DNA from 2 places in the Anaerobacillus sp. MEB173 genome. Region 1 is predicted to be linked to the other one. Evidence: riboswitches for the same ligand, from Rfam matches in the RefSeq annotation. Region 1 holds a riboswitch; the other holds the start of a gene.
The links. A riboswitch is a leader RNA that binds a small molecule or an ion and turns the genes downstream of it on or off. The one in region 1 is predicted to bind cyclic di-GMP.
Positions count from the first base shown of each region.

Region 2: linked by a shared signal. The riboswitch ahead of ACJ2A9_RS13800 (anti-repressor SinI family protein) and the one ahead of ACJ2A9_RS15015 (hypothetical protein) in region 1 are both predicted to bind cyclic di-GMP.

Region 1 is NZ_JBJMAU010000007.1:49,435-55,052, reverse strand. It holds gene ACJ2A9_RS15030 (L-lactate MFS transporter) at 1-1,189, opposite strand, end outside; gene fdhD (formate dehydrogenase accessory sulfurtransferase FdhD) at 1,600-2,388, shown strand; gene hprK (HPr(Ser) kinase/phosphatase) at 2,459-3,394, opposite strand; cyclic di-GMP riboswitch class II at 3,768-3,851, shown strand; gene ACJ2A9_RS15015 (hypothetical protein) at 3,893-4,480, shown strand; gene rluF (23S rRNA pseudouridine(2604) synthase RluF) at 4,664-5,371, shown strand; gene ACJ2A9_RS15005 (DUF421 domain-containing protein) at 5,555-5,618, shown strand, end outside.
Region 2 is NZ_JBJMAU010000006.1:76,001-81,618, reverse strand. It holds gene hpf (ribosome hibernation-promoting factor, HPF/YfiA family) at 1-415, opposite strand, end outside; gene ACJ2A9_RS13810 (cold shock domain-containing protein) at 730-927, opposite strand; gene ACJ2A9_RS13805 (helix-turn-helix domain-containing protein) at 1,759-2,088, shown strand; gene ACJ2A9_RS13800 (anti-repressor SinI family protein) at 2,074-2,235, opposite strand; cyclic di-GMP riboswitch class I at 2,254-2,346, opposite strand; gene ACJ2A9_RS13795 (flagellar protein FliT) at 2,618-2,968, opposite strand; gene fliS (flagellar export chaperone FliS) at 2,968-3,372, opposite strand; gene ACJ2A9_RS13785 (flagellar hook-associated protein 2) at 3,400-5,205, opposite strand; gene ACJ2A9_RS13780 (flagellar protein FlaG) at 5,404-5,618, opposite strand, start outside.

The DNA of each region.
Region 1 (5,618 bases):
TGATGAGTGCTACGATAAATAAACCGCCAAAGAAGCTTAAACTAGCACCATAACTTCCAGTCGTATCTTTGATCCATGCTGCAAATAATGGACCTACAAGACCTGCAGCGGCCCAAGCTGTTAAGATGTAGCCGTGAATCGCACCAAGCTGCTTCGTACCAAATACATCACCGATAAAAGCTGGAATTGAAGCAAATCCTCCACCGTAACAAGCATAAACAATAACAACACAAATTGAAAAAATTACTTGGCTTGTAACACTTGGAAGTAAGAAGAAAATCGGAATTTGCAATACAAAAAACAAAGTGTATGTATTTACACGACCAATATAATCAGAAACTGTAGCCCAACCTAACCGTCCTAAACCATTGGCTATTCCTAATGCACCTACAAGAGCCGCAGCAGCCTCAGGAGTTAATCCGATACTTTCCTCAGCGAGAGGCTTCATTGCGGAAATAATCGCAATACCACACGTTACGTTGATGAAAAGCATGAACCATAAGAAATAAAAACGTTTTGTTTTAATTGCTTGGTTCGCTGTTAATTGTGCTAAATCTTCGGTCACTTTTGCTTTACCAGAATTAACTTTTTCATTAAGTCCTTCAGGTGCCCACCCGGCCGGTGGTCTTTCTAAGTAAAGTGATGATAAAAGCATGATTGCAAAATAAGCAGCACCAAGAATATAAAATGTTTGTGAAATACCCACATTTGTTATTAAAGCATTCATAATTGGACTTGCAACGGCTGCAGCGAATCCAAACCCCATAATGGCTAAGCCTGTCGCTAATCCTCTTCGGTCTGGGAACCATTTAATAAGTGTTGATACTGGGGCGATATAACCAACCCCTAACCCGATTCCACCTAATACCCCGTAAAATAAATACAACAACGGAAGTGAACCTATGTTTACAGCAAAACCAGATCCGGCAATTCCTATACCAAAGAATATCGTTGCAACTAAACCGGCTTTTCTTGGACCATGTCTTTCAACAAAGTGGCCCATAAAAGCAGCTGAAAGACCTAAAAATAAAATAGCTAAACTAAATGTTAATTGTACTTGACTCGAAGACCAACCAAACTGCTCAATTAATGGTGTTGTAAAATTGCTCCAAGCATAGACTGAGCCGATGGAAATATGAAGCCCTACCGCAGCTAAAGCAATAAGCCAGCGATTTTTAACCTTCCCCATCTAATCACTCCTTTACCTTTATTTAAAAACAAAAAAACCACCGCTAATCCCTTAAATCATTAAAAAATGACATAAGAAAATTGTGCGCCGGTTAGTATCAAGCAGGTTCTCTACTCTAGGACCAACTGGTAATCACTTTTGAAATCATGTAAGCAATTGTAATTGATGACAGGTTCGCTATCTCAGATCACAATTGTTACAAATTAGTGAACTTTTCTTTTTATAGCATAACTATATTTTTAATTATATTCAATAGTTTTCTTTTAATATTTTTTATAAAATAGTAATCTATCCTTTTTGATAATTAACAAAATAAACTACTTGTCTATTTCAAAATAATATGTTTAGATTTTAAATAATTATTAAATTTGAAATGGGTGAGTCTTTTGGATCATGCTACAAGTAACCCTATGAGCTTTAAAAGACCAATTGTTAAATATAGTGACGGAAAATCACATTCAGTTCATGATGAGATTGTAACCGAATTTCCGCTAACGATTTATGTAAATGATCAAGAATTCGCGACAATGGTCTGTACCCCTTCTCACTTTGATGAAATGGTCGTTGGATTTTTAGCATCTGAAGGGGTTATCCGATTCATCGATGATATTAAAAAAATGACAATTGATACTGATAAAGGCTTTGCCTATGTTGAATTACATTCACAACAAAACACAAACCAACAATATTACTCAAAACGGTTTATCGGTTCATGTTGCGGAAAAAGCAGACAATTTTACTTTCATAACGATGTAAAAACAGCGAAGACTTCGACATCGAAAACAACCATTACAGCTGAACAATGCATTACCTTAATGAACGAAATGCAAGATAATAGTCTAGTATTTAAAGAAACTGGCGGTGTACACAACGCAGCACTCTGCACACCAGACGATATGATTGTCTATCATACAGACATTGGCAGGCACAATGCCCTAGATAAGCTTTATGGCCATTGCCTTATTAACAGGATCCCAGTCCGTGATAAGATTCTCGTTTTTAGTGGTCGAATTTCTTCTGAAGTATTAACGAAAGCAGCTAAGATCGGTGTCGGCATCATCCTTTCCAAATCAGCACCCACAGACTTGGCTATCAGTTTAGCAGAAGATTTAAATATTACTGCTGTAGGCTTTATTAGAGGATCATCCTTTAATATCTACTCACATCCGGAAAGAGTTACAGCTCAAACAGCAAAATAGAAAAGTCCAAAAAAGGGATGTCTTAAAAGTAACAGTCAGTCACTTTTTAAACATCCCTTTTTGTTAACGATTATTCTGAAGTTGAATCTGAAAAATCAGCCTCAATCCTTTTTAAAAATTCTTCTGCAGCATTATATCCTTGCTGCTTCAAATACCAGTTATTGGCCGCTGCTTCAATTAACCCTGCTACATCACGTCCAGGATACAGTTGAATTTCGAGCGATGGCACCTTAACACCCATATATTCTGTAAATTGAGGTTCATGATCAAGCTCATTATTTAGAGCATCTTTTTGCCATTTTGTTAATTTTATATCCAGTGCAATTCGAGTTTCATCTTGGAAAGCCTTTCGCCCATATAAGCGGACAACATTCAATAAACCGACACTACGTAAAGCGAGGAATTCTTTGTTTTTCTCATCATGTGTGCCCAATAGTGTTTGTGGACTAAGCTTTTTTAAGACAACAATATCATCAGCCACTAAGCGGTGCCCCCGACCAATTAACGTATGTGCTGTCTCACTTTTTCCAACTCCTGAATTCCCGCGTAATAAGACACCAATTCCAGACACATTTAAACAGACACCATGTACAGCTATTTCAGGAGCTAACTCTTTTACAAGATAACCATCCAATTTAGTAATAAATTCAGAAGTTGTCTCAGGCCTTTTAGTAATGAGTAAGGGGATTCCCTCTTTAATACAGTGTTTTGGTAAATACTCTAGCCTCTCTTCATCAGCTGTAACGATGAAACATGGCGGATGATACTTAACGATATTTCCAATTCTCACTTTACGTTCTTCTTTATCTAATTTAAACAAATAGTTGATTTCTTTTTTCCCTAAAATTTGAACCCGCTCTGTCGGAAAAAAATCAAAGTGTCCAACAAATTCCAAGCCTGGACGATGCACCCGTGATTGCGTAATGGTATTATGTAATTGATCTTCACCAACTAGCACTTTTAATGAAAACTTACGAACCAACTGTTCCACAGTTATTGATTTCACCTTCAACTCACCGTCCTAATCCAAATTGCTCTCTAAACTTGAATTATACTCAAAAAAGATGGAATCGTCATCTTTCTGCCGTATAAATATATAAACATTGTTTCCTATTAATCATTAGTGTGTAAACTACAAATAAGTAATATCCTTATCCCTGCATAGCTACTCGCGGTTCTTACAGAAAAAAATAGTTCTATTTACCCTGAAGCGATATCCAACCTTAAAAATGCATTGCCTCAATTATCAATCGGTAGTTCAAAAGTAGTTAATTGTCGAATAAAAACGCTTCTATTTCCTGAAAAATCAAACTATAATAATTTTAGTTACTACGCTCTATCTTTTTGTGGCCACAATTAAGGAGCAAAGTGCTAGTCAAGAAGACTTGGGAAGCGAAGAAGTATAGCCTGCATTTGGACACTTGGACTATATGGAGCTAGTAGTGTAACCGGCCCTCTTATTTAATTTTACTTAACTAAAAATTTATTTAAGAGGAGAAATGAAATGAAAAAATTATTTGCAGGTTTATTAGCTACAACTTTACTCTTAAGTTTTGGAACTGGTGTTTTAGCAAAACCTAATCCAGTAATTGAAGATGGACGTAATGGTAATAGTGAAAAGAATGGAAGTTTTGAGCTAATTGTTTCAGATGGTCCTTACTATGTAGGTGAAAATGTTGATGTTAGTGTAGAAAATTTAGTGATTGATGGCCCTATCGATACTTTAGAAATTGTGGGAGATGGCGAATTAACATTACCAACTACCCCTGGAGAGTACACAATTACTGTTACAGCAACAACATATTTTAAAAACGGTACAAAGGATGGACAAATTCATACTCAAGTTACACGCACTAAAACTATTGACGTTATCGAAAAACCAAGTAATCAATTACAAGTAGCAACTACTATTTCAGCTCAATGGAATGGCCATCCTAATGAAAATAATACGGTTAGAGTAAATTACACTATTACAATTGATGGTACTACAATTAACCACTTTGTTAACTTTAATAAAGACGATAGAGAAGCAGGATTTGTAGAAGTTGAAAAAGATGGTTATAGATTCATCGTTAACTATCTTGCTCCTTGATACACTAATAAAATTAATGAAAGTATTCGAGAAAGCAAAGCTTTTCGAATACTTTTTTTGTTTTGCTACCTTGCCACTTACACTAAAATTCCCTTTGATGTACCTAAATAAGCTTTTTGATTCACCCTTCAAAATAAGGTATTATTGATAATAAACAATTTTCAACTTAAGGTCGTGATTAACATACGTATTAATAAATATATTAGTGAAGCTGGGAAAGCATCCAGACGTGGTGCGGATAAATTAATTAGTGAAGGCAGAGTCACCATCAATGGCAAACGTGCCAAAATAGGTGATCAAGTCAATCCAGGCGATGATGTCCTGGTAAATGGAGCGCCGATTCGGGTAGCTAGAAATAATGTTTATATTGCCTTAAATAAGCCTGTAGGTATTACAAGTACAACAGAAAAGAAAGTAAAGGGAAACATTATTGATTTAGTAAATCACCCGTTAAGAATTTTTAATATTGGCCGACTTGATAAAGACTCTGAGGGCTTGATACTCCTCACAAATGATGGTGATATTGTTAATGAGATTTTACGTTCCGAAAATAAGCATGAAAAGGAATATATCGTTTCAGTAGACAAGGCAATTACTCCTGAATTTGTAAAGAAAATGTCCGAAGGTGTAAAGATTTTAGGTACAATAACACTTCCATGTAAAGTCGTACAGTTATCAAAATATGATTTTCAAATTACGTTAACACAGGGGTTAAATCGCCAAATTCGTCGCATGTGCGAAACGTTAGGCTACGAAGTCTACAGACTGCAAAGAATTAGGATCATGAATATCCATCTAGGAAATCTCCCTCCTGGACAATGGAGAGATTTAACAAAGAAAGAGCGCACACAACTATTTAGAGAACTAAACTATGAACCAAAGGAATGGTAAAAAAACGGCTTTTTTACTATGGTTAACTAAGGTTATGCTAAGGTCTGAACTCGGTATCGTACCCGGGATCAGGCCTTTTACTTTTGCCTATATCAATGTATTTTCCAGTTAAATATCGGGAATAATGGTAGTCTACTAATTTTAAAGCTTATTAACTTTATCTAGTAAACTGGAGGTATATACATGTTTGAATTTATGAAAGAGATTCTTTTAATTCTTGGACGAATTATTACTATTTTACCGTTGC
Region 2 (5,618 bases), on a different contig from region 1:
CAGCATCCATCGGCTTTAAGTTAAAACGCTTAGTACGAACAACTTCGATTTCGTCCTCATCAAATGTTGCTTCAGGCTCAACATCATTACGGAACATATATTTTAAGCTGCCCTCTTGGCGGAACTTGCGATTTACTTTCGTTTTATGTTTACGGATTTGGCGCTCAAGCTTTTCAACAACAAGATCGATTGCTGCATACATATCAGTATGAGTTTCCTCAGCACGTAATAGTAATTGTGCCATTGGAATTGTTACCTCAATAATGTGTTGATTGTTGAGCACTTGCATACGTACATTCACATCAGAAGTTGGAGTATCGTCGAAGTATCGCTCTAATTTACCAACCTTTTTCTCGACATAGTTTCTTAAAGCTGGAGTTATTTCAATGTTTTCACCACGAATGTTATAGTTCATATAAAAAACTCCTCCTTTCTTATACTTACATAATTCTATTTCCTTAAATTCTTTTCCTTCTAAAACTTTGAAAATATTTGTCGTTTTTGTGAAGGAATAAACATCATCAACCCTAAATAAGGTTACCCATTACCAAACTAAATATACAACCAAACATTTGTTAAGTAAACGTAACTTTCTGTGACAAAAGAAGTTCCGCGATGCATTTCAGCTTAACTAACATTAAGCTATTTAAATATAAAAACCCACCCCCGTAAAGAGGTGGGATGTAATCGCTATATTCATCTAGTCCCCATTTTGTCCAGGAATGTGAATTAAAGCTTGTTTACGTTTGCCGCTTGTGGTCCGCGAGCACCTTCTACGATTTCGAATTCAACTTCTTGTCCTTCGTCTAAAGTTTTGAATCCTTCAGATTGAATAGCAGAGAAGTGTACAAACACATCGTCTCCATCTTCACGTTCGATAAACCCAAAACCTTTTTCTGCGTTAAACCATTTTACTTTTCCTTGCATGTTTCACATTCCCTTCATAAATAAAATCCAGTGGAGGCAGTGTATGAAATCCCTTCCACAATTTCAATATAACAATAGCACTATCTGTAGTCAAACTATTTCGTCATCTTAAATTCGACAACTCTTTGTCGAATTTCCTTTGCTACATTTCCTCACTTCTCCATCTTACATACTAGGACAAAATACATCAAAAATTGTTAAAAAGTCATAAAAAATGTCAGAAAATTATTGCAATTAGGGTAACCCTCTCATATAATAAAGAAGTAGTGATCAGTCAGGTACCAAAAAGAACTAGTCCATACATACTACAAACTTTCACACCACATAAACATAACTACCTTGCTTCTTACTTCTATATCGCCCCTTGTCATACCCCCGGACAACTGGTCAGTCATATTCAAGCATGTTCACAGCTACATAATTTCTACCCATTACAGTGACCATGCAACAAACTTGCTGCTAGTCGGCTTCCGTCGATCTCGTTTCATTAACAGCTACTCCATTCATTCTAGCCATGTATCACTTCAGCACAAGTTTGCAGTTTAGCGGTAAAATGCCACAGAGATGTAGGTGCATATACGATTAGAATAATTCTCTTATTATAGTGGACTACAATTTCTGTGGCGTTTACCGCTCCTCTATTATCCTGGGTATGTTTTATATTAGTGCTTCGCTGCCTATGCGAGGTGCTTTTTTGTCCTATTCTCCCTCTTTTAAAAAAATAAAAAAAAGAAACTTTTATAGTGGATTAGTGGGGGAACTACTATTTTCCATAGTTAAAATATGGTATTATGATAGTAAGACGATAAATTATTATACGGAGGTTTTTAAATGCTCGGTTCCCGAATTCGTGATTTACGTTCCAAAAAAGGGTTAACAATGACCGAACTTGCAAACCGTGCACAAGTTGCCAAGTCATACTTAAGTTCAGTCGAACGAAACCTTCAAACAAATCCATCTATACAATTTCTAGATAAAATTTCAAAGGAACTTAATGTTGATGTCCCTTTTTTACTAGATACGGACAAAGAAGACGTTGACAAACAATTAGATAACGAATGGATACAACTTGCGAAAGAGGCTCAAGAGTCAGGTATCTCAAAAGAACAGTTCAAGGAATTTCTTGAATTTTCAAAATGGCAAAAGCTAAGAAGGAGCTGAATAATGTCCCTTCTTAGTTTCTTTGTTTTCATTAAGAAATTTCCTGATTTCTGCAGGTGTCAGACCGATTTTCTTAGCTTCAATTAATAACCGCAACCATTCTCTATCAATGAAACTATTTTTCACCTCTATATGCGGTATGTCCAATACTATAACCTCCAATTATTCGGCAACCCAGCTATCATAGAAAAAATGCTACCTTTCCTTAGACCTGAGGCTTTGCGTCCTTACTTTTCAATAAGTTTGCCCTTTCTATTATTCCGAAAATAGAGTATTACATTAGATACCTACTGAAATCCTACGTCTTAAAAATCATTCGTTTTCCTATAGTCATTTTAATCTAATCAAATAGTAACACATTTCCAACGATTTAGTTACAATAATAGTTCCAATTTTTGTGACATATATCCACAAATATCTAGTAAATGTAATTAAATGGTAATTAATTCCCGTTGGAAATTCTAGTAAAAAAATAAAGTGCCTACAAACTGTAAGCACTTTTTGACAAAACTTGTCACTTTATGTCCTTCTATTTTTTCTTATCAAAAAATAGTCCATCCGTATATACTGATTCATAAGGATGATCGTATCGTTTGTTTGTTTCCTTTTTTCTATTTAAATCACTAATATCTCTATTAATCATCACAGATGCAATCTTTAACTTACTATTAATCTCATGATTCATCTTTACAATGACTTGCCCAAGCTTCCTCTCAGAATCGGTAGGAGTATCCTTTAATTGCTTGATGAGGTCTTCACGTTCTGCCAGAAGCTGTTCAATTCTTTCAATATAAGATTCCCGTTCTTCCTTTGGCATCTGCATCTGCAGGTGATCAAATAATTGCTTCGTCACCTCATACACAGCTTTGATCGTAGACACTATGCCTGACCACCTTGACCATGACGTTGCTTACGATCAATGGCAATAACTTCTTTCCACGTATCACGGAACTCTGTTACAAACTGTTCGGCCTCGGCAAGTGCCGCTCGATCACTTTTGACATTTGCATCAATCAAACGGCTTAAGACAAAATCATACATTCTCAACATATTTTGTCCAAGTTCACTATCCGTTTTTAATGTCACCATAAGTTCACGGATAATATTTTGCGCTTTGATGATGTTCGTATTTTTTGCCTCAACATCATTCTTTTCAATTGCCGTATTCGCTAGCTTGATAAACTTTAAGCAGCCATTATAAAGCATTAGCGTCAGTTCACCAGGTGAAGCTGTCGCTGTTGTATTTTGTTTATATTTAGCTGCATATGGGTTTGGAATGGCCATTTTTTTACCTCCTAAAAATCTCTTTTATTATTGTTGTGACCCAAATAAGTGGGAATATAAAAATTCAGCCTGACTATTTGCTTGCTGCATTGCTTTTTCCATTGCCGTAAATTGGCGCCAATGTCGATCTTCTACTTGTTGAAGACGACGCTCAAAGTTAGAAATACGATCATCAAGTGAACTAATATTTCTTCCAAGGGTAAACTGATGGTTCAAGCGCCCTTCAGCTCCGGCACGTGAAACGACCTGGTCACGTGTCGTTGCCAAGCTATCACGCATCCGTCGTGCAATCCCCTTATCAGCATTCGTCGGTCCATCTGCTGCAAAAATTTGAAAAACAGCTTCCGGATCTTGTTCAATCGCTGCTCTCAGCTTATCCTCATTAATTTGCAGCTTCCCGCGATCCATATAATTACTTGTTGTCGTAATACCTAAATCTGTCAGCTGCTTAAATGGGGCATTCTCACCAACGGCTACAGGAGTGTAAATATCAACCCGCAAGCGATTTAAGCCACTTGATAACATTTGATCATTGCGAAGCATCCCGCTTTTCGCCTTTTCCTCCCACTGCTCTGCTTCTCGCTCAGACAAAGCTTCTCTTTCCTCTTTTGTTAACGGTTTATAATCGCGATATTTCTCTTCCTTCAACTTCCCATTAATCGTATCAATCATTTCGTTATATTCATCAACGAACGCTTTGATCGTGTCGAAGATTTTTTGCGTGTCAGTATTAACTGTAAGGTTTACAGCTCCATCAGTGAATGTGTCCTTTAGGGTGATCGTTACACCGTTGACTGTGAATGTGTTTGTTGGACGTTCTGTTGCAAGACCGTTGATTGTGAATTGGGCATTTTCGCCGCCTTGTTCATTAGTCTGATCGAACTTCAAGACATTTGTTAAAAACACACTCTCCGTAAAATCAATTTCATACCCACCCGTTTCTTTCACACCTGTTGTTGGATTTTCTCCATTAGTATTAAAGTTTCCGGTTTCTTTACGGGTCATTGTAATTTTATCTGTATGTTCATCATAAAAAGCATTTAACCCAAGTTTTGAATTATTTATTTTCGTGATTACATCATTTAGAGATTCATTAGCGTTAATTTTGAAGGTGGCTTCTACAGGACCCTTTGATGTATGGGTTGTAATCCCAAATTCAACATATTCATAGCTATAATCCGCAGCAATTAAACTTCCTTTACTTAATTGTTTATTAAAAGTAAGATCACCTGTATCTTGATTGACAAGTACCTTATTTGTATCGCCTGAATTATTATAATCGGCAGCATTCGTAAAAACGCTAAACTCTACACCGTCTACTTTTATAGCAGTGATATCACTTATTCCTCCATTTTGCAGTTTAAATCTAGTTCCAGCATTATTTACCTGAATTTCTTCACCAGTAACGTTTTCCTTTACCCAATCAAAATCAGCTAGATTACCTTTCATGGAACGTAAGCTTTTACTAGGGTCAATCTTCTCGCCATTAGAAATTGATTCAGCACTCGAATTATAAGCAGCCGATGCCAAGCGGTCGACTCTTTGTATGTTATAGGTGGCATTACTTGCAGTTGCGCTGGCCGTAGCTGTTACTTTCGCAGAGTTAGAGCTAATGACCGCTTTTGACGTCATATTCGCTCTTCTCATTACACCATCAAAAATATTGTCACGAAACTTTGTCAGTAACAGGTTCATCTCCCGGTAGGAGTCGCGCTGCCACTCAAGAGTTTGACGTTGCTGTGTTAATTTATCCAAAGGCATCCGCTCTGCGCGCATGAGATCCTTCATAATTTGATTTATATCCATCCCACTGGCTAAACCAGTTATCCTCATTCGTTTAACCTCCTTACTTACACTGCACTTCTATGTAAGCAATAGCTTCTGCCTTTAATTAAGCGTTTAACTAATTCAAAAATCACTTATTATTTATATCGGTTGGTTTTTGGCGATTTTAATGAAAAATCATAAAAAAAGGCGAAAATAAAAAAGAAGTGTCGATTTTTTGCCATCAACCCTTCTTCTTAGGCCATTTTAAACGCGCTTATCTACAATAAAACCTAAATGCTCCATCATGGATGAAACCATGTCCAAAAACTCCTCCGGCGGAATTTCCCGAACAACTTCATCTGTTTCTTTATTAACGACTTGAACATAATAACGATCCAGCTTTTCATGAAAGTTAAATTTTAAAGAGGTCGTATTCATTGCCAAAAACTCATTCATATTGTCGACTTGCTTCAACAAAT